4 regions of the Enterobacter cancerogenus genome follow, and region 1 is predicted to be linked to each of the others. Evidence: predicted binding sites of a transcription regulator. Region 1 holds the regulator's gene; each other region holds the start of a gene.
What was found. The regulator Fur, encoded in region 1, represses iron uptake genes when iron is present. The targets are predictions, from matches to a motif close to ATAATAATGAGAACNACTATCAA.
Positions count from the first base shown of each region.

Region 2: feoA (ferrous iron transporter A) is a predicted target of Fur. The motif match lies at 2,170-2,192, and genes of this name have one in related genera.
Region 3: I6L58_RS22570 (TonB-dependent siderophore receptor) is a predicted target of Fur. The motif match lies at 3,465-3,487, and genes of this name have one in related genera.
Region 4: sodA (superoxide dismutase [Mn]) is a predicted target of Fur. The motif match lies at 4,081-4,103, and genes of this name have one in related genera.

Region 1 is NZ_CP077290.1:1,276,010-1,283,394, reverse strand. Features, by position in the region: gene nagE (PTS N-acetyl glucosamine transporter subunit IIABC) at 1-32, shown strand, start outside; gene glnS (glutamine--tRNA ligase) at 206-1,873, shown strand; gene chiP (chitoporin ChiP) at 2,321-3,718, shown strand; gene chiQ (ChiQ/YbfN family lipoprotein) at 3,761-4,090, shown strand; gene fur (ferric iron uptake transcriptional regulator) at 4,233-4,679, opposite strand; gene fldA (flavodoxin FldA) at 4,971-5,501, opposite strand; gene ybfE (LexA regulated protein) at 5,657-5,944, opposite strand; gene ybfF (esterase) at 6,074-6,847, opposite strand; gene seqA (replication initiation negative regulator SeqA) at 7,031-7,385, shown strand, end outside.
Region 2 is NZ_CP077290.1:3,069,074-3,076,458, reverse strand. Features, by position in the region: gene I6L58_RS14435 (Tex family protein) at 1-1,880, shown strand, start outside; gene feoA (ferrous iron transporter A) at 2,233-2,460, shown strand; gene feoB (Fe(2+) transporter permease subunit FeoB) at 2,491-4,809, shown strand; gene feoC ([Fe-S]-dependent transcriptional repressor FeoC) at 4,822-5,058, shown strand; gene I6L58_RS14415 (YdgH/BhsA/McbA-like domain containing protein) at 5,094-5,363, opposite strand; gene bioH (pimeloyl-ACP methyl ester esterase BioH) at 5,475-6,248, opposite strand; gene gntX (DNA utilization protein GntX) at 6,284-6,967, shown strand; gene nfuA (Fe-S biogenesis protein NfuA) at 7,029-7,385, shown strand, end outside.
Region 3 is NZ_CP077290.1:4,755,717-4,763,101, reverse strand. Features, by position in the region: gene I6L58_RS22575 (alpha,alpha-trehalase) at 1-1,254, shown strand, start outside; gene I6L58_RS22570 (TonB-dependent siderophore receptor) at 1,343-3,445, opposite strand; gene I6L58_RS22565 (GlsB/YeaQ/YmgE family stress response membrane protein) at 3,560-3,814, opposite strand; gene ycgR (flagellar brake protein YcgR) at 4,021-4,752, shown strand; gene emtA (membrane-bound lytic murein transglycosylase EmtA) at 4,788-5,399, opposite strand; gene ldcA (muramoyltetrapeptide carboxypeptidase) at 5,508-6,422, shown strand; partial or broken gene I6L58_RS22545 (potassium/proton antiporter) at 6,520-7,385, shown strand, end outside.
Region 4 is NZ_CP077290.1:2,790,764-2,798,148, reverse strand. Features, by position in the region: gene cpxP (cell-envelope stress modulator CpxP) at 1-310, opposite strand, end outside; gene cpxR (envelope stress response regulator transcription factor CpxR) at 461-1,159, shown strand; gene cpxA (envelope stress sensor histidine kinase CpxA) at 1,156-2,529, shown strand; gene yiiM (6-hydroxyaminopurine reductase) at 2,646-3,320, opposite strand; gene sodA (superoxide dismutase [Mn]) at 3,387-4,007, opposite strand; gene rhaT (L-rhamnose/proton symporter RhaT) at 4,296-5,330, shown strand; gene rhaR (HTH-type transcriptional activator RhaR) at 5,331-6,179, opposite strand; gene rhaS (HTH-type transcriptional activator RhaS) at 6,253-7,089, opposite strand.

The DNA of each region.
Region 1 (7,385 bases):
AAACCCCACTGTATGAGATTAAAGGCAAGTAATCGCTCCTGAGTAGAGTCATGCCTTAAGCGGCGGGGGGATAACCTCCGCCGCTTTTTTTTGCGGTTATTGTCCCCATTATTTTATTCTGAATAGACGTTTTAAAGGTTGTCACTACGTCCGGCTTATAAGATCATATGCCGTTATACGTTGTTTATGCTTTGAGGAATCCACGATGAGTGAGGCAGAAGCCCGCCCGAGTAACTTTATTCGTCAGATCATTGATGAAGATCTGGCCAGTGGTAAGCACACCACGGTTCATACGCGTTTCCCGCCGGAGCCAAACGGCTACCTGCACATCGGCCACGCGAAATCTATCTGCCTGAACTTTGGTATCGCACAAGACTACCAGGGACAGTGCAACCTGCGTTTCGATGACACTAACCCTGCAAAAGAAGACATCGAATACGTTGAGTCCATCAAGAACGACGTGCAATGGCTGGGCTTCAACTGGTCGGGCGATATCTGCTACTCCTCTAACTATTTTGATCAGCTGTTCGCCTATGCGGTTGAGCTGATCAATAAAGGTCTGGCATATGTGGATGAGCTCTCTGCTGACGAAATCCGTGAATACCGCGGCTCGCTCACCGCACCGGGTAAAAACAGCCCGTACCGCGACCGCAGCGTAGAAGAGAACCTGGCGCTGTTTGAAAAAATGCGTGCCGGTGGCTTCGAAGAAGGCAAGGCCTGTCTGCGTGCCAAAATCGATATGGCCTCGCCATTCATCGTCATGCGCGACCCGGTGCTGTACCGCATTAAGTTCGCGGAACACCACCAGACCGGGAACAAGTGGTGCATCTACCCGATGTACGACTTCACCCACTGCATCAGCGATGCGCTGGAAGGCATTACGCACTCCCTGTGTACTCTCGAGTTCCAGGACAACCGTCGTCTGTACGACTGGGTGCTGGATAACATCACCATCCCTGTGCACCCGCGTCAGTACGAGTTCTCTCGTCTGAATCTGGAATACACGGTGATGTCCAAGCGTAAGCTGAACCTGCTGGTAACCGACAAGCATGTAGAAGGCTGGGATGACCCGCGTATGCCGACCATCTCTGGTCTGCGCCGCCGGGGTTACACCTCTGCCTCTATCCGCGAGTTCTGCAAACGTATTGGTGTGACCAAACAGGACAACACCATTGAGATTGCCTCTCTGGAATCCTGCATCCGTGAAGATCTGAACGAAAACGCTCCGCGCGCGATGGCGGTGATCGACCCGGTTAAACTGGTTATCGAAAACTACCCGCAGGGCGAGAGCGAGATGGTGACGATGCCGAACCATCCGAGCAAGCCTGAAATGGGCACACGTGATGTGCCGTTTAGCGGTGAGATTTGGATCGATCGCGCGGATTTCCGCGAAGAAGCCAACAAGCAGTACAAGCGTCTGGTGCTGGGCAAAGAAGTCCGTCTGCGTAATGCGTACGTGATTAAAGCCGAGCGCGTTGAAAAAGACGCGGAAGGCAACATCACCACCATCTTCTGCTCTTACGATGCCGAAACGCTGAGTAAAGACCCGGCGGATGGCCGTAAAGTGAAGGGCGTTATCCACTGGGTGAGCGCATCGCACGCGCTGCCGGTTGAGTTCCGCCTGTATGACCGTCTGTTCAGCGTGCCTAACCCAGGCGCTGCGGAAGACTTCCTGTCAACGATTAACCCGGAATCACTGGTGATCAAGCAGGGCTTTGCCGAACCGTCGCTGAAAGCCGCACAAACCAGCAAAGCGTTCCAGTTTGAACGTGAGGGTTACTTCTGCCTGGACAGCCGCTACAGCACTGCGGAAAAACCGGTATTTAACCGTACTGTCGGTCTGCGCGATACCTGGGCCAAAATCGGCGAATAATATCGCTGCACTGGTCAATGAGAAACAAACGCCGCTAATTGCGGCGTTTTTTTATTTAATGATCATGCCATTAAAGAACGCTTTTAATAAGGGAAGTCAAAATAACTGGTCAATGCGGTGCTACTTATTTTTTTTAATAAAGTTTGTATATACCCTAAAACAGTAAAGAGGAATTAACAGACAGGTTTTTTAACCCTTAGCCATTGAAAAATCGCGCTTCCCCCCGCCATTACTCGCTTCGGCGTAAATGTTACAAAGCACTACTAATTATGTGCACTTCGTCATAATCCTGAGTTTTGCCCACGAAAAAGCATTGATAATTCGCGTCGCGAAAAATAACCTAAAGACGGTAGTTAATTCGAGGGTATTTCTAACTACCCCTGACCATTAGGTCTTTTATATTTTTCGCCGTTCAGGCGTTTTTAATTCGTCAAAGAGGAATAATCTATGCGTACGTTCAGTGGCAAACGTAGTGCGCTGGCGCTGGCTATTGCCGGTGTGACAGCAATGTCGGGCCTGGTGATTGCGCCAGAGGCTAAAGCAGAAGGTTTCATTGATGATTCAACCCTCACGGGCGGAATTTATTACTGGCAGCGTGAGCGTGACCGTAAAGACGTCACTGAAGACAAATACAAAACCAACCTTTCTCACTCCACCTGGAACGCCAACCTGGACTTCCAGTCGGGTTATGCCGCGGATATGTTTGGCCTGGATATTGCGGCGTTTACCGCAATTGAAATGGCGGAAAACGGCGACAGCGGTCACCCGAACGAAATCGCATTCTCCTCCAGCAATAAAGCCTATGACGAAGACTGGTCCGGGGATAAGAGCGGCATAAGCCTCTATAAGGCTGCGGCGAAATTCAAATACGGCCCGGTATGGGCGCGCGCAGGTTATATTCAGCCAACCGGACAGACGCTGTTAGCCCCACACTGGAGCTTCATGCCGGGTACCTATCAGGGCGCAGAAGCGGGGGCCAATTTTGACTACGGCGATGCCGGGGCGCTGAGCTTCTCCTATATGTGGACCAACGAATACAAAGCGCCGTGGCACATTGAGATGGATAAGTTCTACCAGAACGATAAAACCACTAAAGTGGACTACCTCCACTCCCTGGGTGCGAAGTATGACTTCAAAAACGACCTGGTACTGGAAGCCGCCTTCGGACAGGCTGAAGGCTATATCGATCAGTATTTCGCGAAAGCCAGCTACAAATTCGACGTTGTGGGCAGCCCGCTGAGCACCAGCTATCAGTTCTATGGCACGCGTGATAAAGCCAGCAACGGCACCGTTAACGATATCTACGACGGTACCGCATGGCTGCAGGCGCTGACCTTCGGTTACAAGGTGGGCCAGGTTGACCTGCGTCTGGAAGGGACGTGGGTGAAGGCGGAAGGGCAGCAGGGTTACTTCCTGCAGCGTATGACCCCAACTTATGCATCATCAAACGGTCGTCTGGATATCTGGTGGGATAACCGCTCTGACTTCAACGCCGACGGTGAAAAAGCCGTCTTCTTCGGTGCAATGTATGACCTGAAAAACTGGAATCTGCCAGGCTGGGCGGTCGGTGCTTCTTATGCTTACGCGTGGGACGCGAAGCCTGCTGATATGGCAACCCCGGATGCGTACTACGATCCTAATTACCGCCTGAAAGAGTCCTCCTACAGTCTGGATGCGAGCTACACCCTGCAGGACGGGCGTGCCAAGGGCACCATGTTCAAACTGCACTTCACGCAGTATGACAACCACTCCGATATCCCAAGCTATGCGGGCGGTTACGGCAACATCTTCCAGGATGAACGTGACGTGAAATTCATGGTCATCGCGCCATTCACTATTTTCTGATGAAACCCCGGCGGGCGTGGCCCGCCGAAACGGAGACGGCAGATGAAAAGAAAAGTAGTCATGGTCGCGATGCTGGCAACAGGGCTGGTGGCCTGTGCGCAGCCTCAGGCCCCGAAAGAAGATTCGCGTCTGAAAGAGGCCTACAGCGCCTGTATCAATACCGCGCAAGGCTCGCCGGAGAAAGTTGAAGCCTGCCAGAGCGTGCTGAATGTGCTGAAGAAAGAGAAAGCGCATGAGCAGTTCGCGACGCAGGAGAATGTCCGCGTGATGGATTACCAGGCCTGTATTCAGGCGCGTCAAACCGGTAACGATCAGGAAGTCGAGAAGCGTTGCGATAAGATCTGGCAGGAAATTCGTAATAATAACCAATAGCGCTGTTTGACGCCCGGTGGCGCTGCGCTTACCGAACCTACAGAGGTGTCATCGCCCGTAGGCCCGGTAAGCGCAGCGCCACCGGGCTTTTTAAGGCAAAAAAAAGCCAACCTTGCGGCTGGCTCAGAGTATGAAAGTTTGCTTATTTCGCGTCGTGCGCGTGCTCATCTTCGCGGCAATCGCCTTCCGCACAGTGTCCATACAGGTACAGGCTGTGGTTAGTCAGACGGATACCGTGGCGCGCGGCAATTTCACGCTGGCGTGATTCAATAGAATCATCGCTGAACTCAATGACCTTGCCGCAGTCGAGGCAGATCAGATGATCGTGGTGGTGTTGCTGGGTCAGCTCGAAAACAGATTTACCGCCTTCGAAATTATGACGGGTAACAATGCCCGCGTCATCAAACTGGTTCAGCACACGATAAACGGTTGCCAGCCCAATTTCTTCGCCCATGTCGATAAGACGCTTGTAAAGGTCTTCCGCACTGACATGGTGATTGTCTGGCCCCTGAAGCACTTCAAGGATTTTTAACCGAGGAAGCGTTACTTTCAGGCCAGCCTTCTTTAATGCGGTATTGTTGTCGGTCATGCGGAATCTGTCCTGTTGCTAAACGTTTCACTTCAAAAGAAGAAGTGACAGAAAATGCACCTGGGATAATGCGTCTCATTATAGAACTGCCATGGCTAAATGAAAACTGCAAGTCTCAGGCAAAGTATGCTTATAAAAACGTGGTATCACCAACAAACTTGTTCGATGGAGCCCACTTTTTATCAGGGGGATATTGTACAGGTCTGAGCGAAAAAGTTAAAAGTTTGTAGCAATTAATTTAATCGGTTTTACCTGGCATGCGGGCGCAACCGCAGTTGCGCCGCAGGAAAATCAGGCGTTAAGAATGTCGTCGAGGTTCAGTTCTTCACGGACCTGCTTCACCCATTTTTCGACACGCTCAGCGGTCAGTTCTGGCTGGCGATCTTCGTCGATAGCCAGACCCACGAAGTGATCGTCGTCTGCCAGGCCTTTGGACGCTTCAAAGTGGTAGCCCGCCGTTGGCCAGTGGCCGACAATCGCCGCGCCGCGTGGCTCAATGATGTCGCGGATGGTGCCCAGCGCATCACAGAAGTATTCCGCGTAGTCTTCCTGGTCGCCGCAGCCAAACAGGGCAACCAGCTTGCCGTTGAAGTCCACTTCTTCGAGCGTCGGGAAGAAATCGTCCCAGTCGCACTGCGCTTCGCCATAGTACCAGGTCGGTATACCCAGCAGCAGGATGTCATAACCTTCGAGGTCTTCTTTGCTGCTTTTGGCGATGTCATGTACATCGGCAACGTCTTTACCGAGCTGTTTTTGAATGTTTTTTGCGATGTTTTCGGTATTGCCGGTATCACTGCCGAAGAAAATGCCGATGATTGCCATGAGTAAAATAACCTCTTGAAACTTAATGGTATGGTGGCGCAATTTGTCCACGGATAAGGGCAATAATAGCAGAACTGGCAACCCTGCGGAAACAGCTATCGCGCAGGACTGCACTCTGTGCTACATGAAAAGGGAAATACGGGGGTTTTTCAGACTTATGCCTTGCTGCGTAACGCGTTGAGCTGAGCGAGCAGCATCTCTTCAATCAACTCGCTGCGGCTGATATCACGGGCGGAGGCCAGCTCGTTTAGCGCATCGACAGCGTCAGCGTTGAGCTTCAGTTCGACACGCTTAAGCCCACGATTTTTATCGCGTTTAAGCTGGTTGCGTTTATTGATACGCAGCTGTTCATCACGCGAAAGCGGATTCGTCTTGGGTCGTCCCGGGCGACGCTCATTCGCGAACAGGTCTAGTGTCGTACGGTCCGTTTGTTCTTTGGCCATGATTCAGAGACTTCGGGGGAAAACAAGCCGCCCTGTTAATGCCCGGGCGATAAGCGCGCCATCATACATCACCGAAAACGACACGCCAACGACTGGAAGCCCTCTGTCTTCCAGTCGCTCTCTTTTTAATCAATTCGCCGTATCAGTAAGATAGCGGCGGATAGCGCGCAGGACCGCCTCCGGTTTTTCTGCATGAACCCAGTGGCCCGCCCCGGCGATGACGTGCGCGCGAGCCTGTGGGAACTGCGCCAGCAGTGCGTCGCGGTACGCCTCGGTCACGTAGGGTGAATTGCCGCCGGTAATAAAGAGGGCAGGGTGCTGCCAGGCGGGAACCGGCTGCCAGCCGACAATGTGAGTATACTGATCCCAAAGTACCGGGACGTTAAAACGCCACTGACCGTCGACAAAGGATTTAAGCAGGAACTGCACCACGCCTTCCTCATCGAGGTGTTCACGCATGACGGCTGCGGCCTGCTGACGGGTAGACACGCCAGACTCCGTGACCGCATTGATCGCCGCGAAAATCTCGTCGTGGCGACGTACGTCGTAATCCACGGGGGCCACGTCAACCACCACCAGACCAGCAATACGTTCCGGTGCCAGCGCCGTCAGCGCCATCACCGCTTTGCCACCCATGGAATGCCCGACTAAAGTGACCTTCTCAAGTTGATGGGCATCCAGCGTATCCAGCAAATCCTGCGCCATCGCCGCATAAGTCATGTCAGGCGAACGCCCGGAAAGGCCATGATTACGCATATCGACCTGCAAAATGTCATGATCGGCAACCAGATCGCGCGCCAGTATGCCCAGGTTATCCAGGCTACCAAACAGGCCGTGAACCAGTACGATGGGAGAATTATTGTTCGGCGATTGTGCAGATTGCGCTCGGGTATTCAATTTCATGGCAAAGTTCTTTTTTTACGTATGTCAGGTTAGGGTATCATGTTGTCCATTCTGCCGCCCGGCTGCAAGGATCCAGTTTAATCCGACTTTTGCCGCCAACCTGGTTTGACGCTATCCGCTGTTGGGATTTGCTCCTATAATCCCAACGACTTGTATTCAGATAAGATATCGCACTGGATTAAGATGAAAACAATCGAAGTTGATGACGAACTCTATCAGTATATTGCCAGCCAGACGCGGCATATCGGGGAGAGCGCGTCCGACATTTTACGGCGTATGCTCAAAATTTCCGCCGCCGCACAGCCTGCTACCCCAGCCACTAAAGATGTCGTCTCTCAGCCGAGTGTTACCGCACAAGCAAAACCTGCCGTCGCGCCGGTGAAAGACAAAGTGCGCGCGATGCGCGAGCTGCTGCTGTCAGATGAGTATGCAGAACAGAAAAAGGCGGTTAACCGCTTTATGCTGGTGCTGACTACACTTTATTCACTGGATAACACCGCGTTTGCTGAAGCGACCGAGTCGCTGCATGGTCGTACCC
Region 2 (7,385 bases), 1.8 Mb from region 1:
GCGTGGCGGACACCAAGGCTGCGCTCGATGGCGCACGCTATATTCTGATGGAGCGCTTCTCTGAAGACGCGGCGCTGCTCGCCAAAGTGCGTGATTATCTGTGGAAGAATGCCCACATCGTCTCGACCGTTGTCAGCGGTAAAGAGGAGGAAGGCGCGAAGTTTCGCGACTACTTCGACCATCACGAACCGATTTCTACCGCGCCGTCGCACCGCGCGCTGGCCATGTTCCGCGGCCGCAACGAAGGCGTATTGCAGCTCTCCCTGAATGCCGACCCTCAGTTCGACGAGCCGCCAAAAGAGAGCCACTGCGAGCAGATCATCATCGACCACCTCGGCCTGCGCCTGAACAACGCCCCGGCAGATGCCTGGCGTAAAGGCGTGGTGAGCTGGACGTGGCGCATTAAGGTGCTGATGCACCTCGAAACCGAGCTGATGGGTACCGTGCGCGAGCGTGCGGAAGACGAGGCGATCAACGTCTTTGCCCGTAACCTGCACGACCTGCTGATGGCCGCGCCGGCGGGCCTGCGCGCGACCATGGGCCTCGATCCGGGCCTGCGTACCGGCGTGAAAGTGGCGGTGGTTGACGGGACCGGCAAGCTGGTCGCGACCGACACCATCTATCCGCATACCGGCCAGGCAGCCAAAGCGGCTGTTGCGGTAGCGGCGCTTTGCGAGAAGTACAACGTTGAGCTGGTTGCCATCGGTAACGGCACCGCGTCACGCGAAACCGAGCGTTTCTACCTGGATGTACAGAAGCAGTTCCCGAAAGTCACGGCGCAGAAGGTCATCGTCAGCGAAGCGGGCGCGTCCGTTTATTCCGCGTCCGAACTGGCGGCGCAGGAGTTCCCGGATCTCGACGTTTCACTGCGCGGTGCCGTCTCAATTGCCCGCCGTCTGCAGGATCCGCTGGCGGAGCTGGTGAAGATAGACCCGAAATCCATCGGCGTGGGCCAGTATCAACACGACGTGAGCCAGACGCAGCTGGCACGCAAGCTGGATGCGGTAGTAGAAGACTGTGTTAACGCCGTCGGCGTAGACCTCAACACCGCTTCCGTTCCCCTGCTGACGCGCGTAGCGGGCTTAACCCGCATGATGGCGCAGAACATTGTGGCCTGGCGCGACGAGAACGGTCAGTTCAAGAACCGCCAGCAGCTCCTGAAGGTGAGCCGTCTGGGGCCGAAAGCCTTTGAGCAGTGCGCGGGCTTCCTGCGTATCAACCATGGCGACAACCCGCTGGATGCGTCCACCGTTCACCCGGAAGCCTATCCTGTCGTGGAACGTATTCTGGCGGCCACCCAGCAGGCGCTGAAAGATCTGATGGGCGATAACAGCGCGCTGCGTAATCTGAAAGCGGTCGATTTCACCGACGAACAGTTCGGCGTGCCGACCGTGACGGACATCATCAAAGAGCTGGAAAAGCCGGGCCGCGATCCGCGTCCTGAGTTTAAAACCGCCACCTTTGCTGACGGCGTCGAAACCATGAACGACCTGCTGCCGGGCATGGTGCTGGAAGGCGCAGTGACTAACGTCACCAACTTTGGTGCGTTTGTCGATATCGGTGTGCATCAGGATGGCCTGGTCCATATCTCCTCCCTCGCCGACAAGTTCGTGGAAGATCCGCACACCGTGGTCAAAGCGGGCGACATCGTGAAGGTGAAGGTGCTGGAAGTGGATCTGCAGCGCAAGCGTATCGCCCTGACCATGCGTCTGGACGAGCAACCTGGCGAAACCAACGCGCGCCGTGGCAGCAACGGCGGTGGCCGCGAACAGCAGCGCCCGGCGACCAAAGCGGCAAAACCACGCGGACGCGAGGCACAACCGGCTGGCAACAGCGCGATGATGGATGCGCTGGCGGCGGCAATGGGTAAGAAGCGCTAAGTGACTAAACGCCCGGTGGCGCGACGTTTACCGGGCATGAGTTTTTGTAGGCCGGGCAAACGCAGTGCCGCCCGGCATACAGATCGCAGAAAATTAAATAATTAAGTCCTCACTCATTTATCAAAAATATGAAACCGGTTGTATATCCGTATATACACCACTATTTATCACATCTTTAACAAATAACCCTTTTGCGCTTCATTTCTTAAAATCACTAATATTGAGCAAGGTCAAACTGGCGCGAAATTAATTGCGCCGACAACATCCCGTCACATTTTTATTATTGCTGATAAAAACTATTCTCATTATCATCCTGTAGTAGATTATTTAACCTTCCGTGGAATCAGGCATTATGCAATTTACACCAGACAGTGCATGGAAAATTACCGGTTTTACCCGTGAAATTAGCCCGGCCTATCGGCAGAAGCTGCTGTCGTTGGGCATGCTCCCCGGCTCGTCATTCCAGGTCGTACGCGTTGCGCCCCTGGGCGATCCCGTTCATATCGAAACCCGACGCGTCAATCTGGTATTGCGTAAAAAAGACCTCGCATTAATTGAAGTCGAATCCTTATCCCGATAACACGCCAGCGGTTTCAGTGAGTCTATTACAATGAAAAAATTAACTATTGGCTTAATTGGCAATCCTAATTCCGGCAAGACAACCTTATTTAACCAGCTTACCGGCGCACGTCAGCGCGTGGGGAACTGGGCAGGCGTAACGGTAGAACGAAAAGAGGGTCAATTCACGACCACGGATAATCAGGTAACGTTAGTTGACCTGCCCGGCACCTATTCGTTAACCACCATCTCTTCGCAAACCTCGCTCGATGAGCAGATCGCCTGCCACTATATTTTGAGCGGCGATGCAGACTTACTGATTAACGTCGTGGACGCCTCCAACCTGGAGCGTAACCTCTACCTGACGCTGCAGCTGCTTGAGCTGGGCATTCCCTGCATCGTCGCGCTCAACATGCTCGACATTGCGGAAAAGCAGAATCTGCGTATTGATATCGACGCGCTCTCCGCCCGTCTGGGCTGCCCGGTGGTGCCGCTGGTTTCGACCCGCGCTCGCGGCATTGATGCCCTGAAGCTGGCGATTGACCGTCATACCGGAAACAGCGACGTTGAGCTGGTGCATTACGCCCGGCCGCTGCTGCGCGAAGCCAGCGCCCTGGCACAGGCAATGGACGGCACCCTGCCCGCCCGCCAGCGCCAGTGGCTCGGCCTGCAGATGCTGGAAGGCGATATTTACAGCCGCGCCTATGCAGGCAACGCGGCGGATAAGCTGGACGTTGCGCTGGCGCGTCTCAACGACGAACTCGACGACCCGGCTCTGCATATCGCGGATGCGCGCTATCAGGCCATCGCGGCCATTTGCGACGTGGTCAGCAACGCGTTAACGGCAGAACCGAGCCGCTTTACCGCCGCGATTGATAAAATTGTCCTCAATCGTTTCCTCGGCCTGCCCGTTTTCCTGCTCGTGATGTACCTCATGTTCCTGCTCGCCATTAACATCGGCGGTGCGTTACAGCCTATTTTCGACGCCGGATCGGTTGCGATCTTCGTGCACGGCATTCAGTGGCTGGGTTACACCCTGCACTTCCCGGAATGGCTGACCATCTTCCTCGCCCAGGGCCTGGGCGGCGGTATCAATACCGTTCTGCCGCTGGTGCCGCAGATTGGCATGATGTACCTGTTCCTCTCCTTCCTTGAGGACTCCGGCTACATGGCCCGCGCCGCGTTCGTGATGGACCGCCTGATGCAGGCGCTGGGCCTGCCGGGTAAATCCTTCGTACCGCTGATTGTCGGCTTCGGCTGCAACGTCCCGTCGGTGATGGGCGCGCGCACGCTCGATGCCCCACGTGAACGTCTGATGACCATCATGATGGCGCCGTTTATGTCCTGCGGCGCACGACTGGCTATCTTTGCGGTCTTTGCGGCGGCCTTTTTTGGCCAGCAGGGTGCGCTGGCGGTCTTCTCGCTGTACGTGCTGGGCATCGTGATGGCGATCCTGACCGGCCTGATGCTCAAACACACCATCATGCGCGGTGAAGCGTCGCCGTTTGTGATGGAACTGCCGGTTTACCACGTGCCGCATCTTAAGAGCCTGGTGATCCAGACCTGGCAGCGCCTGAAAGGCTTCGTACTGCGTGCCGGTAAAGTTATCGTGATTGTCAGTATTTTCCTGAGCGCGTTGAACAGTTTTACCCTGAGCGGACAAGCGGCAGATAACATCAACGACTCCGCGCTGGCCTCCGTCAGCCGCGTCATCACACCGGTGTTCAAACCGATTGGCGTGCATGAAGATAACTGGCAGGCGACCGTGGGCCTGTTCACCGGGGCGATGGCAAAAGAGGTGGTTGTGGGTACGCTCAACACCCTCTACACCGCTGAAAACATTCAGGAGCAGGAGTTTAACCCGGCAGAGTTTCACCTCGGTGACGAGTTGCTCGGCGCGGTGGATGAGACCTGGCAGAGCCTGAAAGACACCTTTAGCCTGAGCGTTCTGGCAAACCCCATCGAAGCCAGTAAAGGCGACGGCGAAATGGCCACCGGTGCCATGGGCGTGATGAGCGAGAAGTTTGGCAGCGCGTCAGCGGCCTACAGCTACCTGATCTTCGTGCTGCTGTACATTCCGTGCATCTCCGTGATGGGGGCGATTGCCCGTGAATCCAGCCGCGGCTGGATGGGCTTCTCCGTACTGTGGGGGCTTAACATCGCCTACTCGCTGTCGACGGTGTTTTATCAGGCGGCTAACTTCAGCCAGCATCCGCGCTACAGCCTGGTCTGCATTCTGGCGGTGATCCTGTTCAACGTGGTCGTGATCGGCCTGCTGCGTCGGGCGCGTAGCCGCGTTGACGTTAACCTGCTGGCGACCCGTAAAACCCCCGCTACCTGCTGCAACAGCCCGGCTGGCGACTGTCATTAAGAGGTGAACACCATGGCATCGTTAATTCAGGTTCGGGATTTACTGGCATTACAGGGACGGATGGAGGCAAAACAGCTGAGCATCAACCTGCATACGCCGCAACCGATGATCGATGCCATGCTGGAAAGGCTCGAAGCCATGGGGAAAGCCGTGCGTATTCAGGAAGAGCCGAACGATTGCCTGTCGGGCAGTTGCAAAAGCTGTCCTGAAGGAAAGGCCTGCCTCAGGGAGTGGTGGGCGCTGCGTTAAGCGAGAGCCGGGCGTAACTGCCCGGCTCTGTTGTATTACTTAAAGACTTCAGCCGTAGCATGCACGTTTTTGGTGTCTTTCTGCGCGCTGGTAATCACGTAGTATTTTCCGCCCAGCTCATCCGCTTTTTTGGACAGCTCGCGCTTCGCATCCATCGGTGCTGTGGTGTCAGACGTGGTGATCTCCCCCACCTTGGTCAGATTCATCTCTTTGACCTTATCTTTTTGCAGCTCTTCTGCCGCAAACACGCCAAATGACAGAGACCCAATAACCAGAGAAGTGACAATACCTGTAACAAGTTTCATAACCCGACTCTCCTTAGGATTGTTGTTTTGATTATCGTAGGCAAAACAACCGCAACGACACCTTGAGTATTGTTGCGGTGCGGCATTTTTGCCAGGCGGGTGAGAAATCAGTCAGGCCACACGTTGACGTAGCGCAACGAGCGCAGACACGATCTCCTCAGGATGAGAGATAAACGGCGCATGGGCGGCTTTCGCCACTACCAGCGATTCACTTTCCGGCCAAATCGCATCAAGCAGAGGAACAACTTTGCGCGGCACCAGGCCATCAAGATAGCCGTAGATCCTCAGGTGCGGCAGCGCCAGTGAGGCAAGCGGTTCACGCAGATCGACCGTTCTCAGGATTTCCAGCCCGCCGTTGAGGACCGCCACGTCCGGCATCGGCAGAGCGAGCACGGTCTGTTTCAGCGTACGCGCATCCTGACGCGCCGTTTCCGTGCCCATCGTCTGTAGCGCCAGAAAACGCTCCACCGTGCGCTGGAAATCAGCGCTCAACTGCTGCTGGAACCCGGCCAACACCTCCGGTTTGATCCCCGGCCATGCATCATGCGCGCTGAAACAGGGCGACGAGGCCACGGTGACCAGCGCCTGCACGCGTTCGGGATGGGTAAGCGCAATCTGGCTCGCCACCAGCCCGCCCAGGCTCCAGCCCAGCCAGATGGCGTTTTGCGGCGCCGCGTCCAGGACCTCGTTTGCCATCTCAGCAAGCGTCATCGCACCATAGCCGCTGCTGCGGCCATAGCCGGGCAAATCCACCAGATGCAGTGTAAAATGCGAGGCCAGTTCCTCACTTACGCAACGCCACACTTCGGCGTTCAGTCCCCATCCGTGCAGCAGCACAAGATGACAATTTCCCGTCCCAACGGTCTGCCACCACAGCGTCTTCATCAGCTATCGTTCTCTTTTTGACATGGAGGTTGTCTATGCTAACAGCGCCCGGCTTGTGCTGGCTATGCCGAATGCCGCTTACGCTGAGCGGATGGGGCATCTGTTCTGTCTGTACGCGCTCGCTGCAAGGGCGTATCAGCGGCTGCCCGCAATGTGGTTTACCGGCGACTAGCCCGCAGCTCCCGTGCGGCCGCTGCCTGAAAAAACCGCCGCCGTGGTGTGCCCTGGTGGCAGTAGACCACTACGTTCCGCCCCTGAGCGGTCTGATTCATTCCCTGAAGTTTTCCAGTCAGAGTTCGCTGGCGCGCCCCCTCGCCCGTCTGCTGCTGCTGGCGCTTTTACAGGCGCGACGCACGCGCCAGCTACCAGGCGTGGACATGATCATGAACGTGCCCCTGTATCGCCGTCGCCACTGGCGGCGAGGCTACAACCAAAGCGACCTGCTTTGCCGTCCGCTCGCCCACTGGCTCGGGTGTCGTTACCCTTCCTCAGCATTAACGCGCGTTCAGGCCACCGCGACCCAGCACCGGCTCAACGCGCGGCTGCGCAAACGAAACCTGAAAAATGCCTTTCGCCTTGAATTGCCGGTCAACGGCCTCCATATCGCGCTGGTGGATGATGTCGTCACCACGGGCAGCACCGTCGCCGAACTTTCACGGCTGCTTTTGCAAAGCGGCGCCGCGTCGGTTCAGGTATGGTGTCTGTGCCGTACCTTGTAGCCCTTCTTCAATGGGCGTATGATTATACCCAGGTAATTTAGTCAACTATTAGGCCAAAGCTATGATCCGTATTTCCGATTCTGCACAAGCGCACTTTGCCAAACTGCTGGCAAATCAGGAAGAAGGGACGCAGATCCGCGTGTTTGTGATCAATCCAGGCACTCCGAATGCAGAATGTGGTGTCTCTTATTGTCCACCGGACGCCGTGGAAGCAACCGACACTGCCCTTAAATTTGAGCAGCTCACGGCCTATGTCGATGAGCTGAGCGCGCCGTATCTTGAGGATGCGGAGATTGATTTTGTCACAGACCAGCTGGGTTCCCAGCTGACCCTGAAAGCACCGAACGCGAAAATGCGTAAAGTGTCTGACGATGCTCCGCTGATGGAACGCGTGGAGTACATGTTGCAGTCCCAGATT
Region 3 (7,385 bases), 1.3 Mb from region 1:
AAGCCCTACGTCGTGCCCGGCGGACGTTTCCGCGAGGTCTACTACTGGGACAGCTATTTCACCATGCTTGGCCTGGCGGAGAGCGGCCACTGGGACAAAATCAGCGACATGGTGGACAATTTCGCTTACGAAATCGACACATGGGGCCATATCCCGAACGGCAACCGCAGCTACTATCTGAGCCGCTCCCAGCCGCCGTTCTTCTCACTGATGGTCGAACTGCTGGCGACCCATGACAGCGACGCGCTGAAGAAGTATCGCCCACAGATGGAAAAAGAGTATGCCTACTGGATGGAGGGGGTGGATGCCCTGCAACCGGGCAGCGCCAACAAGCGGGTGGTAAAACTGGATGACGGGGCGATCCTCAACCGCTACTGGGACGATAACGATACGCCACGCCCGGAATCCTGGCTGGATGACGTGACCACCGCCAAAAACAATCCTGACCGCCCGGCCACCGAGATTTACCGCGATCTGCGTTCCGCCGCCGCCTCAGGCTGGGATTTCAGCTCCCGCTGGATGGACGATCCGAAAAAGCTTGGCACCATCCGCACCACCAGCATTGTGCCGGTTGACCTGAACGCATTGATGTTCAAAATGGAAAAACTGCTGGCCCGGGCAAGCCAGGAGGACGGCGATACCGCCGGCGCCAGCAAATATGACGCCCTGGCTAACGCCCGGCAAAAAGCGATGGAAAGCCACCTCTGGAATGAAAAAGAGGGGTGGTACGCGGATTACGATCTGAAAACCAAAAAGGTCCGTAATCAGCTGACGGCGGCAGCGCTCTTCCCGCTGTATGTTAAAGCTGCAGCACAGGATCGCGCCGACAAGGTTGCAGCAGCGGCCTCATCGCGCCTGCTGAAACCGGGCGGTATCTCCACCACCACCATCAACAGCGGCCAGCAGTGGGACGCGCCGAACGGCTGGGCGCCGCTCCAGTGGGTTGCCGTTGAAGGTTTACAGAACTACGGTCAGGATAAAGTGGCGATGGACGTGACCTGGCGCTTCCTGAAAAACGTGCAGCACACCTACGATCGTGAGCAGAAGCTGGTCGAGAAATATGATGTCTCCTCTACCGGCATGGGCGGCGGCGGCGGGGAATATCCGCTGCAGGATGGCTTTGGCTGGAGTAACGGCGTGACGCTGAAGATGCTGGATCTGGTGTGTCCGAAAGAGAAGCCTTGCGATAGCGTGCCGGAGAATCGCCCTGCGGCAAATGATGATGTGACGCCGGTGAAGGCGTCGGCACAGTAAGTGAGCATTGCCGGGTGGCGGCTACGCGTGACCCGGCCTACATTGAATCTGTTGGCCCGGGAAGCGCCCTCGCGCCACCGGGCTTTTTTCAGAAGCTGTAGCTAGCCCCTACCTGCCAGATACGGTCACGACCAATCCAGCAGTTGGTTGCGTCGTAGCAGGTTAAGGTCTCTTTATTGGTAATGTTTTGCGCGCTGGCTTTTAGGGTTAACCCCGCCAGCGACGGGAACGCTTCACCCATGCGATACGACGCGGCAAGATCGTACTGCGTGGTGCCCCCCAGTTTGCCCGCATCGTTACTCTGGGAGATTTCCATCGGCCCGGTATAGCGTGCCCCGGCCCCCAGCGTCAGCCCTCTCAGCGGCGAACTGTCGAGGGTATAATCCCCCCACAGATTGAACGCATTCTCCGGAACCTGCGTCGGGCGTTTGCCCTGGAATTTATCATCTTCGGTATTGATGGCATGGGTGTAGGCATAGTTGGCAATCAGCGTCAGGTTATCCGTCGGACGACTGATGACGGACAGCTCCGCCCCCTTCGATTCCACTTCACCGGTCTGGCGATAGTTCAGGAAGCCCGGATCGCTGGTGACGACATTTTTCTGACGGATGTTAAATACCGAGGCAGTAAAGGTGGTGGCATATTCTGCCAGAAGGTATTTCACCCCACCTTCCACCTGCTTACTGGTGGTCGGCTTAACGTCTTTGGCCAGGAGCGTGCCCTGCGGCGACACCGGCGCAAAGCCTTCCGAATAGCTGATGAACGGCGAGAGACCATTTTCAAAGGCGTAAAGCGCGCCCAGACGTTTGGTGACGCGGTCCTGAGATACCCAGGCCTTGTCGCCGTTTTGCATGTAGTTGGTATTGACCGAACGATAGTCGTCATAGCGCAGGCTACCGAGCAGATTTAACCCGCCAAATTCCACCTGGTCCTGCAGGTAATAGCCGTTCTGCTGATAGCTCAGGCGGTTTTTCTGCGCGGTATACAGCCCCAGCGCATCCTTACCGATCTGCGCATAGTCAGGGTTGCGCATGTCGATACCCGGCGTGGCCGAGGCGTAACGATAGTGGAAGTGTGAGTTCAGCTTCTGGTAGTCAAAGCCCGCCAGCAGGTGATGTTTCCACTCACCAAGGGCAACGGTTTTGGTTACCTGGTTATCGATGTTAAAACTTTGCAGATCTTCGTCCGTGGTATAGGCGAAGCGGTTGAGTTGATAAACTTCGCTGCCGGTGCCCGTGGCGTAGACGCTGCGCTGATGGGTGTCGACATCAAAGTAGCGGGCTTTCTGGTTGAACCCCCAGCCGCTGTCAAACTCATGTTCGAAACTGAAGCCCAGCATCCACTGGCGCTGTTTGAATCCCGCCCATTCATCCCCCGCATAGGCCCGGCGATCGGCGTATTTCGAGCGCAGGAACGACAGCGGTAGCGGGTTAGAAGGTGACAGGCTTGGGGTATTTTGCGCGATCGCATCCAGCGTAAGGCGCGTTTTGCTGTCGGGCTGCCAGGTGACGGAAGGGGCGACCAGATAGTTTTCATAGCGCGTGGTGTGCGGCTGGTCATCGTTTTCCGTGGCTTTGCCCAGCAGACGGTAGTTCCAGTCGCTGTCGGCGATTTGCCCGGTCGAGTCAAGGTAGCCCTCTTTCAGGTTGCGGTTTCCGGTGTTGAAACCCAGCTCGGTTTTCGCCGCTTTCTGCGGTTTTTTGCTCTGGATATTCACCAGCCCACCCGGCGATCCGCCGCCGTAAAGCACGGATGAGGGGCCTTTGAGAATGTCGACGCTCTCAATCAACAGGGGGTCGATACGTGCCTTGGTATTCCCGGTCACGTTGTACGGCAGCTGCAGGCCATTATAAAACTCCTGCTCAACCGTAAAGCCGCGGATCTTGTATTCACTCATGTACGAGGTGTTACCGCGCACTTCAGTCGACACGCCCGGGGCATAGCGCAGGATTTCGTTCACCGAGTTGGCATGACGCTGCGCGATCTCCTCGGCGGAAAGGGTGTTAATCACCTGCGGCGTTTTGCTTTCGGCGACCGCAGATTTGGTCGCACTGTTGGTCCAGGCCGGAAGGGAACTTCCCTCTTCTGTCCCGGTCACGACTATCGTTGACTCTTCGGCAAATGCCGGTCCCTGCAATGCCAGCGCTACGGCTCCTGCCAACGCACAAAACGCGAAACGTGAGGTGTTCATAGTGTGTTCATTATTATAAATGATATTAGGAACGACAATTATTATCATTTCAATTTGCAAATCAAGATAGCCGCAAAAAAAACGGCCCTCCGAAGAGAGCCGTGTTTAGCAGGATTATGCCCGTCTGAGCAATCTGAAGACCACGAGCACGACAATGGCGCCCACGACGGCCACCAGGAAACTGTGCAGGTTGAAACCGCTGATGCTGCCACCCAGGCCAAACATCGTCGCCAGCCAACCGCCCACAACCGCGCCGATGACCCCGAGCACGCAGGTCAGAATAAATCCGCCACCATCGTTACCCGGCATGAGCAGCTTAGCGATTGCACCGGCAATAAGACCAAAAATAATCCAGGCGATGATACCCATAGCGATACCCTCTTTCAGGTTTAACGCACGCGCAGAAAACCCTCCGCGCAGCTATCCTGATTATAGGTCACCGTCATAAAACCGTTTTCATCTCACCGACTTAAATTGCCCTTGCAGTGAAAAAATCTCATCGGTTTGTATTAAGTTTCACCCCAGGCTGCCGATAACCCACAGACAGTCTGTCACACATCGAGGAGCCATCTGGCGTGAGTAATTACAGTGAGCAGTTCCTGAAACAAAATCCGCTGGCTGTGTTAGGGATATTACGCGACCTGCAAAAAGGGAAGGTGCCGCTGCGCATCAGCTGGCCTTCTGGTCAGTTCATTAGCAATATTCTGGACGCGTCGGCAGAACGCCTGGTGGTCGATCTGGGCAGCCAGGAGTACGAGAACCGTGCCGCACTGCGCGCGGAAAAGGTCTCGGTGCTGGCTGAAACCCAGGGCGCGAAGGTGGAGTTTGTTTTACCGCGTCTTGAGCTGAGCGAGTATCAGGGCCTGCCCGCGTTTGTCTCTTCGATTCCGGATAACCTCTGGTTTGTGCAGCGCCGGGAATACTTTCGTATCCACGCCCCGCTCCATCCCGCCTTTTTTTGCAAAGCCAAAATGCCGGACAAAAAAGAGTTCCGCTTCCGTCTGTTCGATCTGTCGCTGGGCGGCATGGGCGCGTTGATGGATACCCCTGCGCCTGACGGGCTGGTCGAAGGAATGCGTTTCTCGCAGATTGAGCTGGATATGGGCGGCTGGGGCCGTTTCTGGTTTGATGCGCAGTTAATTGCGATCGGCGAGCGGACGGTGGTGGACAGTAAAAACGAAACCGTGAGCACGCCGCGTCTTAGCTTTCGCTTTCTCAACGTTGGCCCGGGGGCGGAACGTGAATTGCAGCGCATTATCTTCTCCCTGGAGCGCGAAGCGCGGGAGCGGGCAAATAAAGTGTTGTAACACGCGTCGGGCAGCAGCGCCGCCCGACACTCGTCTTACATGGCATCCATCGCTTTCTGAACTTTCCAGATATAACGCGGCGCCTGCGGAGCCGGATGGTTTTTCACCACATGTTCAAAGAACTCGTCTTTGTCCATGTCGTTGATCTCTTCAATGGCTTCTTTGCGATCGGAGGAGAAGGTTCTCAGCAGCGCGCCCGCGCCATTAACGTACGACACCACCAACGCATACTGCATCACTTCCGGATCCTCGATACCTTTCAGTATGCCGTGTTCCAGAATGCTCAGATAAGCTGTCCCCATGGAGATATTACGCTCCGGATTTTTCAGCTCGCTGGTTGATGGCTGACCGCTCCAGCCCATGTAGCGATACACTTCTCGCCCGGCCGTGGACGCCTTCAGCTGCATCAGCCCAACCGCGTTCGATTTACTGACCAGCGTCGGATTCCCGCCGGATTCCACTGCAATAATCGCCGTGACCAGACGCGGGCTGACACCCCATGCCTTACCGGCTTGTTCGCTGATCGGCATCCACTGCATCGCCCGTTTCACGGGCACTTCAGGGTTCCAGGGTGGATTTTGATAGTCATGTTTTGAACTACAGCCAGCAAGCAACACAATCAAAAAAGCAAACCATCTCAATTTCACGTCTTCTATCCTTATAGCCGGTCTTCGCGGTTACGCTGCCCCTTGAAGCGGGCAGCGGATAAGCGGCATCATATAGACAATTAGCGTCTCATTCAGCAAGGAATTGCCATGCCACAGTTTCATCTCATTGCCCCTTCCGGCTACTGCATCAACCAGGACGCGGCACAGCGCGGGGTTCAGCGCTTACTGGAATCCGGCTATCGGGTAGAAAATCAGACAATTATCCCCCGTCGGTCGCAGCGTTTCGCCGGCACCGAGGCGCAAAGGCTGAACGATATCAACGGCCTGGTGAACCTGCGTGGCAGCAATAACATCGTGCTGGCGGTGCGCGGCGGTTACGGTGCGAGTCGGTTGCTGGAGAGCATCGACTGGGTGGGGCTGGCCAAACGCCAGCAGCAGGATCCGCTGCTGATTTGCGGACACAGCGATTTCACGGCGATCCAGCTTGGCCTGCTCGCCCTGCATAACGTCGTCACCTTCAGCGGCCCGATGCTGGCCGGTAATTTTGGCGCGCCGGAACTTGATGCTTACACCCAGGAGCACTTCTGGCGGGCGCTGGAAAACCCCACCTTCAGCGTGGAGTGGCAGGGTAACGGGCCGCACTGGTCGTGCGAGGGTCAGCTGTGGGGTGGCAACCTGGCCATGCTGGTGTCGCTGATTGGCACCCCGTGGCTGCCGCAGATCGAAGATGGCATTCTGGTGCTGGAGGATATTAACGAGCATCCGTTCCGCGTCGAGCGCATGTTATTGCAGCTTTATCATGCCGGAATTCTTGCCCGTCAGTCTGCTATCGTGTTGGGCAGTTTTAGCGGCGCACAGCCCAATGATTACGATGCGGGTTATACGCTTGAAACCATGGTCGACTTTATCCGTTCGCGGCTGGATATTCCGGTGATCACAGGTCTTCCGTTCGGCCACGAACAGCAGACGGTCACCCTGCCGCTGGGGGCGCATGCGCAGCTGATTCATGGAGATTCGGGCAGTCAGTTAACAATGGGCGGCCATCCGGTTATAAAAGCATAAAAAAGCGGTGATACCGCCTTAATTAAACGTTGTCTCTGCCGTTAATATGTTAGGGTTTTAACAGAGACAACAACATTGAGGTGGGAGTAAGAGAACATTGGATGCCACAGCGATAATCAGCCTTTTCATTCTGGGTTCGGTCCTTGTAACCTGCAGTATTTTATTGAGTTCATTTTCATCGCGTCTTGGCATACCTATTCTTGTTATTTTTCTTGCCATCGGCATGCTGGCTGGCATCGATGGCATCGGCGGTATTCCATTCGATAACTACCCTTTCGCCTACATGGTGAGCAACCTGGCCCTGGCGGTGATCCTGCTTGACGGCGGGATGCGTACCCAGGCCAGTTCGTTTCGCGTTGCATTAGGCCCGGCGCTGTCGCTGGCGACCGTTGGCGTGCTGATCACCTCCGGCTTAACCGGGATGATGGCGGCATGGCTGTTTCACCTGAATATGATGGAAGGGCTGCTGATCGGCGCCATTGTCGGTTCCACCGATGCGGCAGCCGTATTTTCCCTGCTCGGCGGCAAGGGGCTTAACGAACGCGTCGGCTCCACGCTTGAGATTGAATCCGGCAGCAACGACCCGATGGCGGTGTTTCTCACCATCACGCTGATTGAGATGATCCAGCAGCATGAGAGCAGCCTGAGCTGGATGTTTGCCTGGCATATCATTCAGCAGTTCGGTCTTGGGATCATCCTCGGCCTGGCCGGTGGTTATCTCCTGCAGCAGATGATTAACCGGATTTCGCTCCCGGCGGGCCTTTACCCGCTGCTGGCGCTGAGCGGCGGCATTCTGATTTTTGCCGTGACGACGGCGCTGGACGGAAGCGGGATCCTCGCCGTTTACCTGTGCGGCTTTTTACTCGGCAACCGCCCCATCCGCAACCGCTATGCCATTTTGCAGAACTTTGACGGTCTGGCGTGGCTGGCGCAAATCGGCATGTTCCTGGTGCTTGGACTGCT
Region 4 (7,385 bases), 1.5 Mb from region 1:
GAGCCATTTTTTCGGCCTGAGCGCGTACAGCGCTTTCGTCAAAATTTTCTGCGGTGACAAGGCGGTGCATTGTCTCCATTTCGCTAACATTAACAGGGGGCTGCTCATGTCGTGCCCTCTGCATCAGATCTCGCATCTGTTGGCGTTGATGTTCGGTTAAACTTATGCCGTCAAACATATGGCTTTGGCTGCTATTCTGCGCTGCGCCCTCCTGCGAGGAACCGGTATCGCCGATGATAGCTACAGCAGCCTGGCTAAACGCACTGAAGGCCAGCGTTGAGGCCATGACGGCAGCGGTAACTTTGCGCATCACTTGCTCCCAAAATCTTTCATGTCGCGATTCAACGAGAGACAGTCTACGATTCAGGCTGCAAACATGCGTCAGGGGGTGTAAAACAACGTAAAGTCATGGATTAGATAGCCTTGATGTCGTAATTTCTGCCTCGGAGGTATTTAAACAATGAATAAAATTCTGTTAGTTGATGATGACCGAGAGCTGACTTCCCTTTTAAAGGAGTTGCTCGACATGGAAGGTTTCAACGTTCTGGTTGCCCACGATGGTGAGCAGGCGCTGAGTCTCCTTGATGACAGCATCGATCTACTTTTGCTCGACGTTATGATGCCGAAGAAAAACGGCATTGATACGCTGAAAGAGCTTCGCCAGACGCACCAGACCCCCGTTATCATGCTGACCGCACGCGGCAGCGAACTTGACCGTGTCCTTGGCCTTGAGCTGGGTGCGGATGACTATTTACCGAAACCGTTCAACGACCGTGAACTGGTGGCCCGTATTCGCGCAATCCTGCGTCGTTCCCACTGGAGCGAGCAGCAGCAAAATACGGACAACAGCTCGCCGACGCTGGAAGTGGACTCCCTGAGCCTGAACCCGGGTCGTCAGGAAGCCAGCTTTGACGGCCAGACGCTGGAATTAACCGGCACCGAGTTCACCCTGCTTTATCTGCTGGCGCAGCATCTCGGCCAGGTGGTATCGCGTGAACACCTGAGTCAGGAAGTGCTGGGCAAACGTCTCACGCCGTTTGACCGCGCCATCGACATGCATATTTCTAACCTGCGCCGTAAATTACCGGAGCGTAAAGACGGTCACCCGTGGTTTAAAACCCTACGTGGTCGCGGTTATCTGATGGTTTCCGCTTCATGATAGGCAGCTTAACCGCCCGCATCTTCGCCATCTTCTGGCTGACGCTGGCACTGGTTTTAATGCTCGTACTGATGTTGCCAAAACTCGACTCACGCCAGATGACGGAGCTTCTCGACAGTGAGCAACGTCAGGGCGTGATGATCGAACAACACGTCGAAGCCGAGCTGGCAAACGATCCGCCAAACGATTTGATGTGGTGGCGCAGGCTGTTTCGCGCTATCGACAAGTGGGCGCCGCCCGGACAACGTCTTCTGCTGGTGACCAGCGAAGGCCGCGTCATTGGGGCCGATCGCAATGAAATGCAGATCATCCGCAACTTCATTGGCCAGGCGGATAACGCCGACCACCCTCAGAAGAAAAAATATGGCCGGGTTGAGATGGTAGGGCCTTTCTCCGTCAGAGACGGGGAGGATAACTATCAGCTCTATCTGATTCGCCCTGCGAGCAGCTCCCAGACAGATTTCATCAACCTGCTGTTCGACCGCCCGCTTCTGCTGCTGATTGTGACTATGCTGCTCAGCTCGCCGCTGCTGCTCTGGCTGGCGTGGAGCCTGGCGAAACCGGCACGTAAGTTGAAAAACGCCGCCGACGAAGTGGCTCAGGGCAACCTGAGACAACATCCCGAGCTGGAAGCCGGGCCGCAGGAATTCCTGGCCGCCGGGACCAGTTTTAACCAGATGGTGAGCGCCCTTGACCGCATGATGACCGCGCAGCAACGCCTGCTATCGGACATCTCCCACGAACTGCGCACCCCGCTCACGCGACTGCAGCTTGGCACCGCGCTGTTGCGCCGCCGCAGCGGCGAGAGCAAAGAGCTGGAGCGTATTGAAACCGAAGCGCATCGTCTGGACAGCATGATCAACGATTTGCTGGTGATGTCGCGCAACCAGCAGAAAAACGCGCTGGTGAGCGAAACGGTCAAAGCCAACCATCTGTGGCATGAGGTGCTGGATAACGCGGCATTCGAAGCCGAGCAGATGGGGAAATCGTTCACCGTTAACTTCCCGCCAGGCCCATGGCCGCTTTACGGTAACCCTAACGCACTGGAAAGCGCGCTGGAGAATATCGTGCGTAACGCCCTGCGCTACTCGCACACGAAGATTGAGGTGGCGTTCTCGGTGGATAAAGACGGGATCACCATCATCGTGGACGACGACGGCCCGGGCGTGAGTCCGGAAGATCGCGAACAGATTTTCCGTCCGTTCTACCGTACCGACGAGGCGCGCGACCGCGAATCCGGCGGCACGGGGCTGGGGCTGGCGATTGTTGAAACCGCCATGCAGCAGCATCGTGGCTGGGTGAAAGCCGACGACAGCCCGCTGGGTGGACTGCGGTTAACGCTGTGGCTGCCGTTGTATAAGCGTTCGTAGCTGTTCGTTTTGTAGGCCCGGTAAGCGCAGCGCCACCGGGCAAATTCACGCAAGATGCCAACAAAAAAGCCGGGTGGCGGCTTCGCCTTACCCGGCCTGCATTTCGCCAGAAGGGATTATCTTCCCCACAATCTTCGCGAATTATCCTCAATTTTGTTGCTTAAACGCCGCTTTTGCATCGTTCTGGTCCAGCTTGTCGATAGCCCTGCCGCTGACAGCAGGCGATGATATTGCTCATCGTCAAAGGGCATATGCCAGGCGATCGCGCAGGCGTCGTACACCGACACATCACTCACGCGTGAAACGAGCGCCAGCGGGGCATCCGCCGAAACGTTCCCCGCCAGCACCACGCGGTAGAGCCAGCCGGTTTTACCGGCGCTTTGCAGCCGGGCGGACATATCTTCAATGCCAAAATGGTAGTTCAGCTTGAAGCACGGCGAGCGCGGCTGCGTCACCTGAATCAGGGCATCGCCCCAGCGGAAGATATCGCCGATAAAGACGTTTTGCTCGGTCAGCCCCTCGGTAGAGAGGTTCTCGCCAAAGGCGGGTGCGACGAAGCGCTCCGCCTGCTCGGGGAATTCACTCATCCAGTAAGCATAATGCTCGCGCGGATAGTGGCACAGCGCGCGCTCCGGCCCGCCGTGAATTTTCTTTTCGGCCTGCTCATCGCCCACGAGACCGCGCTCGGTGAGGCTCAACTCGCCGTCAACCTGCACTTTGGCGATGGCGCTCGGGCGGCTGCCTTCGTATTCCGTTACCTTGCCTGTAAACACGTTGACCGGGTAGTGCATCTCTACTCCTTCAGATACAAAAAAAGCGAGTCATCAGACTCGCTTCTCACAGGCGTCAATGCAACCTTATTTTTTCGCAGCGAAACGTGCTGCAGCTTCGTCCCAGTTCACCACGTCCCAGAAGGCTTTGATGTAGTCTGGACGACGGTTCTGGAACTTCAGGTAGTAAGCGTGTTCCCAAACGTCCAGGCCCAGGATTGGGAAACCGGATGCGCCAGAGATCGCTTCACCCATCAGCGGGGAGTCCTGGTTTGCGGTAGAAACCACCGCCAGTTTGTCACCTTTCAGGACCAGCCACGCCCAGCCAGAGCCGAAACGGGTCGCAGCGGCTTTCTCGAATTCCGCTTTGAAGTTGTCTACGGAACCGAAGTCGCGCTCGATAGCCGCTTTCAGGTCGCCCTGCAGGGTGGTACCGGTTTTCAGGCCTTTCCAGAACAGGCTGTGGTTAGCGTGGCCGCCTGCGTTGTTACGCAGAACGGTTTTCTTGTCTGCTGGCAGCTGGTCCAGTTTGGTGATCAGCTCTTCAACCGGCAGGCTAGCGAACTCTGGCAGGCTTTCCAGCGCAGCGTTGGCGTTGTTCACGTAGGTCTGGTGGTGTTTAGTGTGATGGATTTCCATCGTCTGCTTGTCGAAATGCGGTTCCAGTGCGTCGTAGGCATACGGCAGGGATGGCAGTGTATAACTCATAATCCTCTCCATTAGTGTCGGGCGGCACAGCTGTTAATGCCGCGTAAGCAGTTGGTTCATTATAGTTAATTAAATGATATTGAAAATGATTATCAATGCCGTAGTTTTTATAAGGTTATTCATTTTCCCTCTCATCGCGAAATTGTGAGTCTGCTCACGCGGTTAACGTGCTGATTGCCATCCTGAACAAAAGTGCGGCAACCTTCTGAAGGTTCCCAAACCGCCTAATTTTTACACTCATCAAGTCGGCGGGCAGCCACCGACTATAAAAACGATGAGGATGTAAAAATGAATCATGCGATTACGATGGGTATTTTCTGGCATTTGATAGGCGCAGCCAGTGCAGCCTGTTTCTATGCCCCGTTTAAAAAGGTTAAACATTGGTCATGGGAAACCATGTGGTCCGTCGGCGGTACGGTGTCATGGCTGATTTTGCCGTGGACCATCAGCGCCATGCTCCTGCCCGATTTCTGGGGCTATTTCTCCTCCTTCAGCGCCTCTACCCTGCTGCCGGTCTTCCTGTTTGGCGCGATGTGGGGCATCGGCAACATCAACTATGGCCTCACCATGCGCTACCTCGGCATGTCGATGGGTATCGGCATCGCGATTGGCATTACGCTGATTGTCGGCACCCTGATGACGCCAATCCTCAACGGCAATTTCGACGTGCTGATCAATACCGAAGGCGGGCGCATGACGCTGCTGGGCGTGCTGGTCGCGGTGATCGGCGTAGGCATCGTGACCCGCGCGGGCCAGCTTAAAGAGCGCAAGATGGGCATCAAAGCCGAGGACTTCAACCTGAAGAAAGGGCTGCTGCTGGCGGTAATGTGCGGCATCTTCTCCGCCGGTATGTCCTTCGCCATGAACGCCGCCAAACCGATGCACGAAGCCGCCGCCGCGCTGGGCGTCGACCCGCTGTACGTTGCCCTGCCAAGCTACGTGGTGATCATGGGCGGCGGCGCGCTGGTCAACCTGGGCTTCTGCTTTATTCGTCTGGCAAAAGTGAAGAACCTGTCGGTAAAAGCCGACTTCTCGCTGGCAAAACCGCTGATCGTAACCAACGTGCTGCTCTCCGCGTTGGGTGGGCTGATGTGGTATCTGCAGTTCTTCTTCTACGCCTGGGGCCACGCCAGCATTCCGGCGCAGTACGATTACATGAGCTGGATGCTGCACATGAGCTTCTACGTGCTGTGCGGCGGCCTGGTGGGGCTGGTGCTGAAGGAGTGGAACAACGCCGGGCGTCGTCCGGTGGGCGTGCTGAGCCTCGGCTGCGTGGTGATTATTATCGCCGCCAACATTGTTGGCCTCGGCATGGCGAACTGATCACGCCGCCTTTCGACTACGATGACGCCACTGTACCGGCGTCATCCCCACCTCGCGGTTAAACACCACCGAAAAGTAGTTGCTGTCCTCAAAGCCGCAGCGCATCGCCACTTCACTCACCATCAGCTCCGTATGCTGGAGCAAATACTGAGCGTGGCAGATGCGCAGCTGGCGCAGATAGTGGTTCACCGTCATCCCGGTCTGGGTGCGGAACTGCTGGCGTAACGCGCGTTCGCTGCACTGCTCCTGCTCGCAGAACTTTTCCAGCACGAAACTCTTGTTCAGGCTGCCCGCAAGTTGGGTGATGAGCTTATCAAGCAGCGCCTCCTGAGTGGTGGCGGAGGGGTTGTCGGTAGCATAACGATAGCGCTTGAGGGTCATTACCAGCTGGGCAAAGAGCAGCTCCGCCATCTGGTTAGCCTCGGGATCGTTTTTCAGGCTCTCCTGTTCAAGCTGGGAAATCACCTGCCGGACCTGGGTCATGCCGTTGCTGCTTAAGCGCCAGTGCGGTGCGCCCTTCGCATCAACAAACCCCGGAATGTTTGCGGCCCAGTCGACGTTGAGTTTGAGCCTGTCCGGGCAGTAGATGACGTTCTGCAACACCAGGTCGTTCACCGAGGCGTAGGAGTGTTTGTCCTCGGCGCGAATGTAAAACAGATCCCCGCGCGTAATGCGGTAAGGCCGGTCGTTAAGGACGTGCAGGCCGTTGCCCCGCCACACCAGCACCAGCTCGCAAAATTCATGCGTGTGTTCGGCAAAGACGTTTTGCGGATAGCGATCGGCCACCGCAACGGCCTGGCCTGCGGAGGCAAAAAAATCATCTTTGCGAAGAATTAACTGAGCAGCCACACCACAACCTCACGGGCGAATAACCTGACATTATTAGCCTTTTTGCGGCGAAAAAACGGTGATTGCCCTCGCGTTACTGAAGCGACGCGTCCTTGCCCTGGCGAATGTCGCGCGGCGACCAGCTGAATTCACGGCGAAACAGCGTCGAAAAGTGGTTACTGTCGCCGAAACCGCAACGATAAGCGATGTCCGTGACGCTTTCATCCGTGTGGCGCAGCAGATGCCGGGCCTTGATTAAACGCAGGCGGTTAAGATAGCGCTGTGGGGTCAGCCCGGTGTGCTGCTTCAGCTGGCGGTGCAGGGTACGCAGCGACAGCGAGAAATCATCCGCCAGCGTTTCCCAGCAGATATCCTCAGCAAAGTGATCTTCCAGCCAGGCCATCAGCTGGTTAAGGCGCGCAGCGTTATTTTCCAGCCCCTCCACCAGGCTACTGCGGCGCAGCAGCACCAGCAGTTGCATAAACAGAAGTTCACGCGTGGCAACAACGTGCGTCTCCAGCCCCTCCTCGCTCTGCTCCATCTGGCTCACCAGCTGGCGCACCTGCTGCAACGTGGACTGATTAACCCGCCAGTGCGACGGATAGTGCCCGTCTTTCTCCTGGGGCAAAAGCTGATTAAGCCCGGACAAAAACTGGAACGCATCCGGCGAGCGATACAGCACGTTGGTCAGGCACAGGTTGTCGGTATGTTCGTATAAATGCCGGTCGTGATCGCGTACAAAGCAGACCGTGCCACCGCTGATGGTGTACGGCTGGCCGTTGAAGACGTGAATGCCCGTGCCGTGCTCAACAATCACAATCTCATGGAAATCATGATGATGTTCCGGAAACGCTGCCTGCGGGAGCCGTGGCTCAATCGCGACAGGCGATCCGCCCGAAGGAAAAAAATCCACGCTGTGTAGTACGGTCATAACGGCCCCCACCAATGAGAAAAGTTCTCAAAATAGTAATTAAGGCCCGGCGCACGCACCTTAAATTTTCAGCAGCAAACCTCGCAAAAGCTGTCCGTTTTTCAAGAAACGGGCGGAAAGATCGGGAAATGCGGTAAGCGTCACACTGCCTGAAAACCCCGTCATTACTGGAAACTGTGAACTGCCTCACGTTCACCTTTGCTTTCTTGCCAGCGCGCGATTTGCCCTGTCACTGGCGAGAAGGTGCCTTTTTCTTCCCTTTCTTACACTCACCGCTAATGACTTGAGAAAGGACG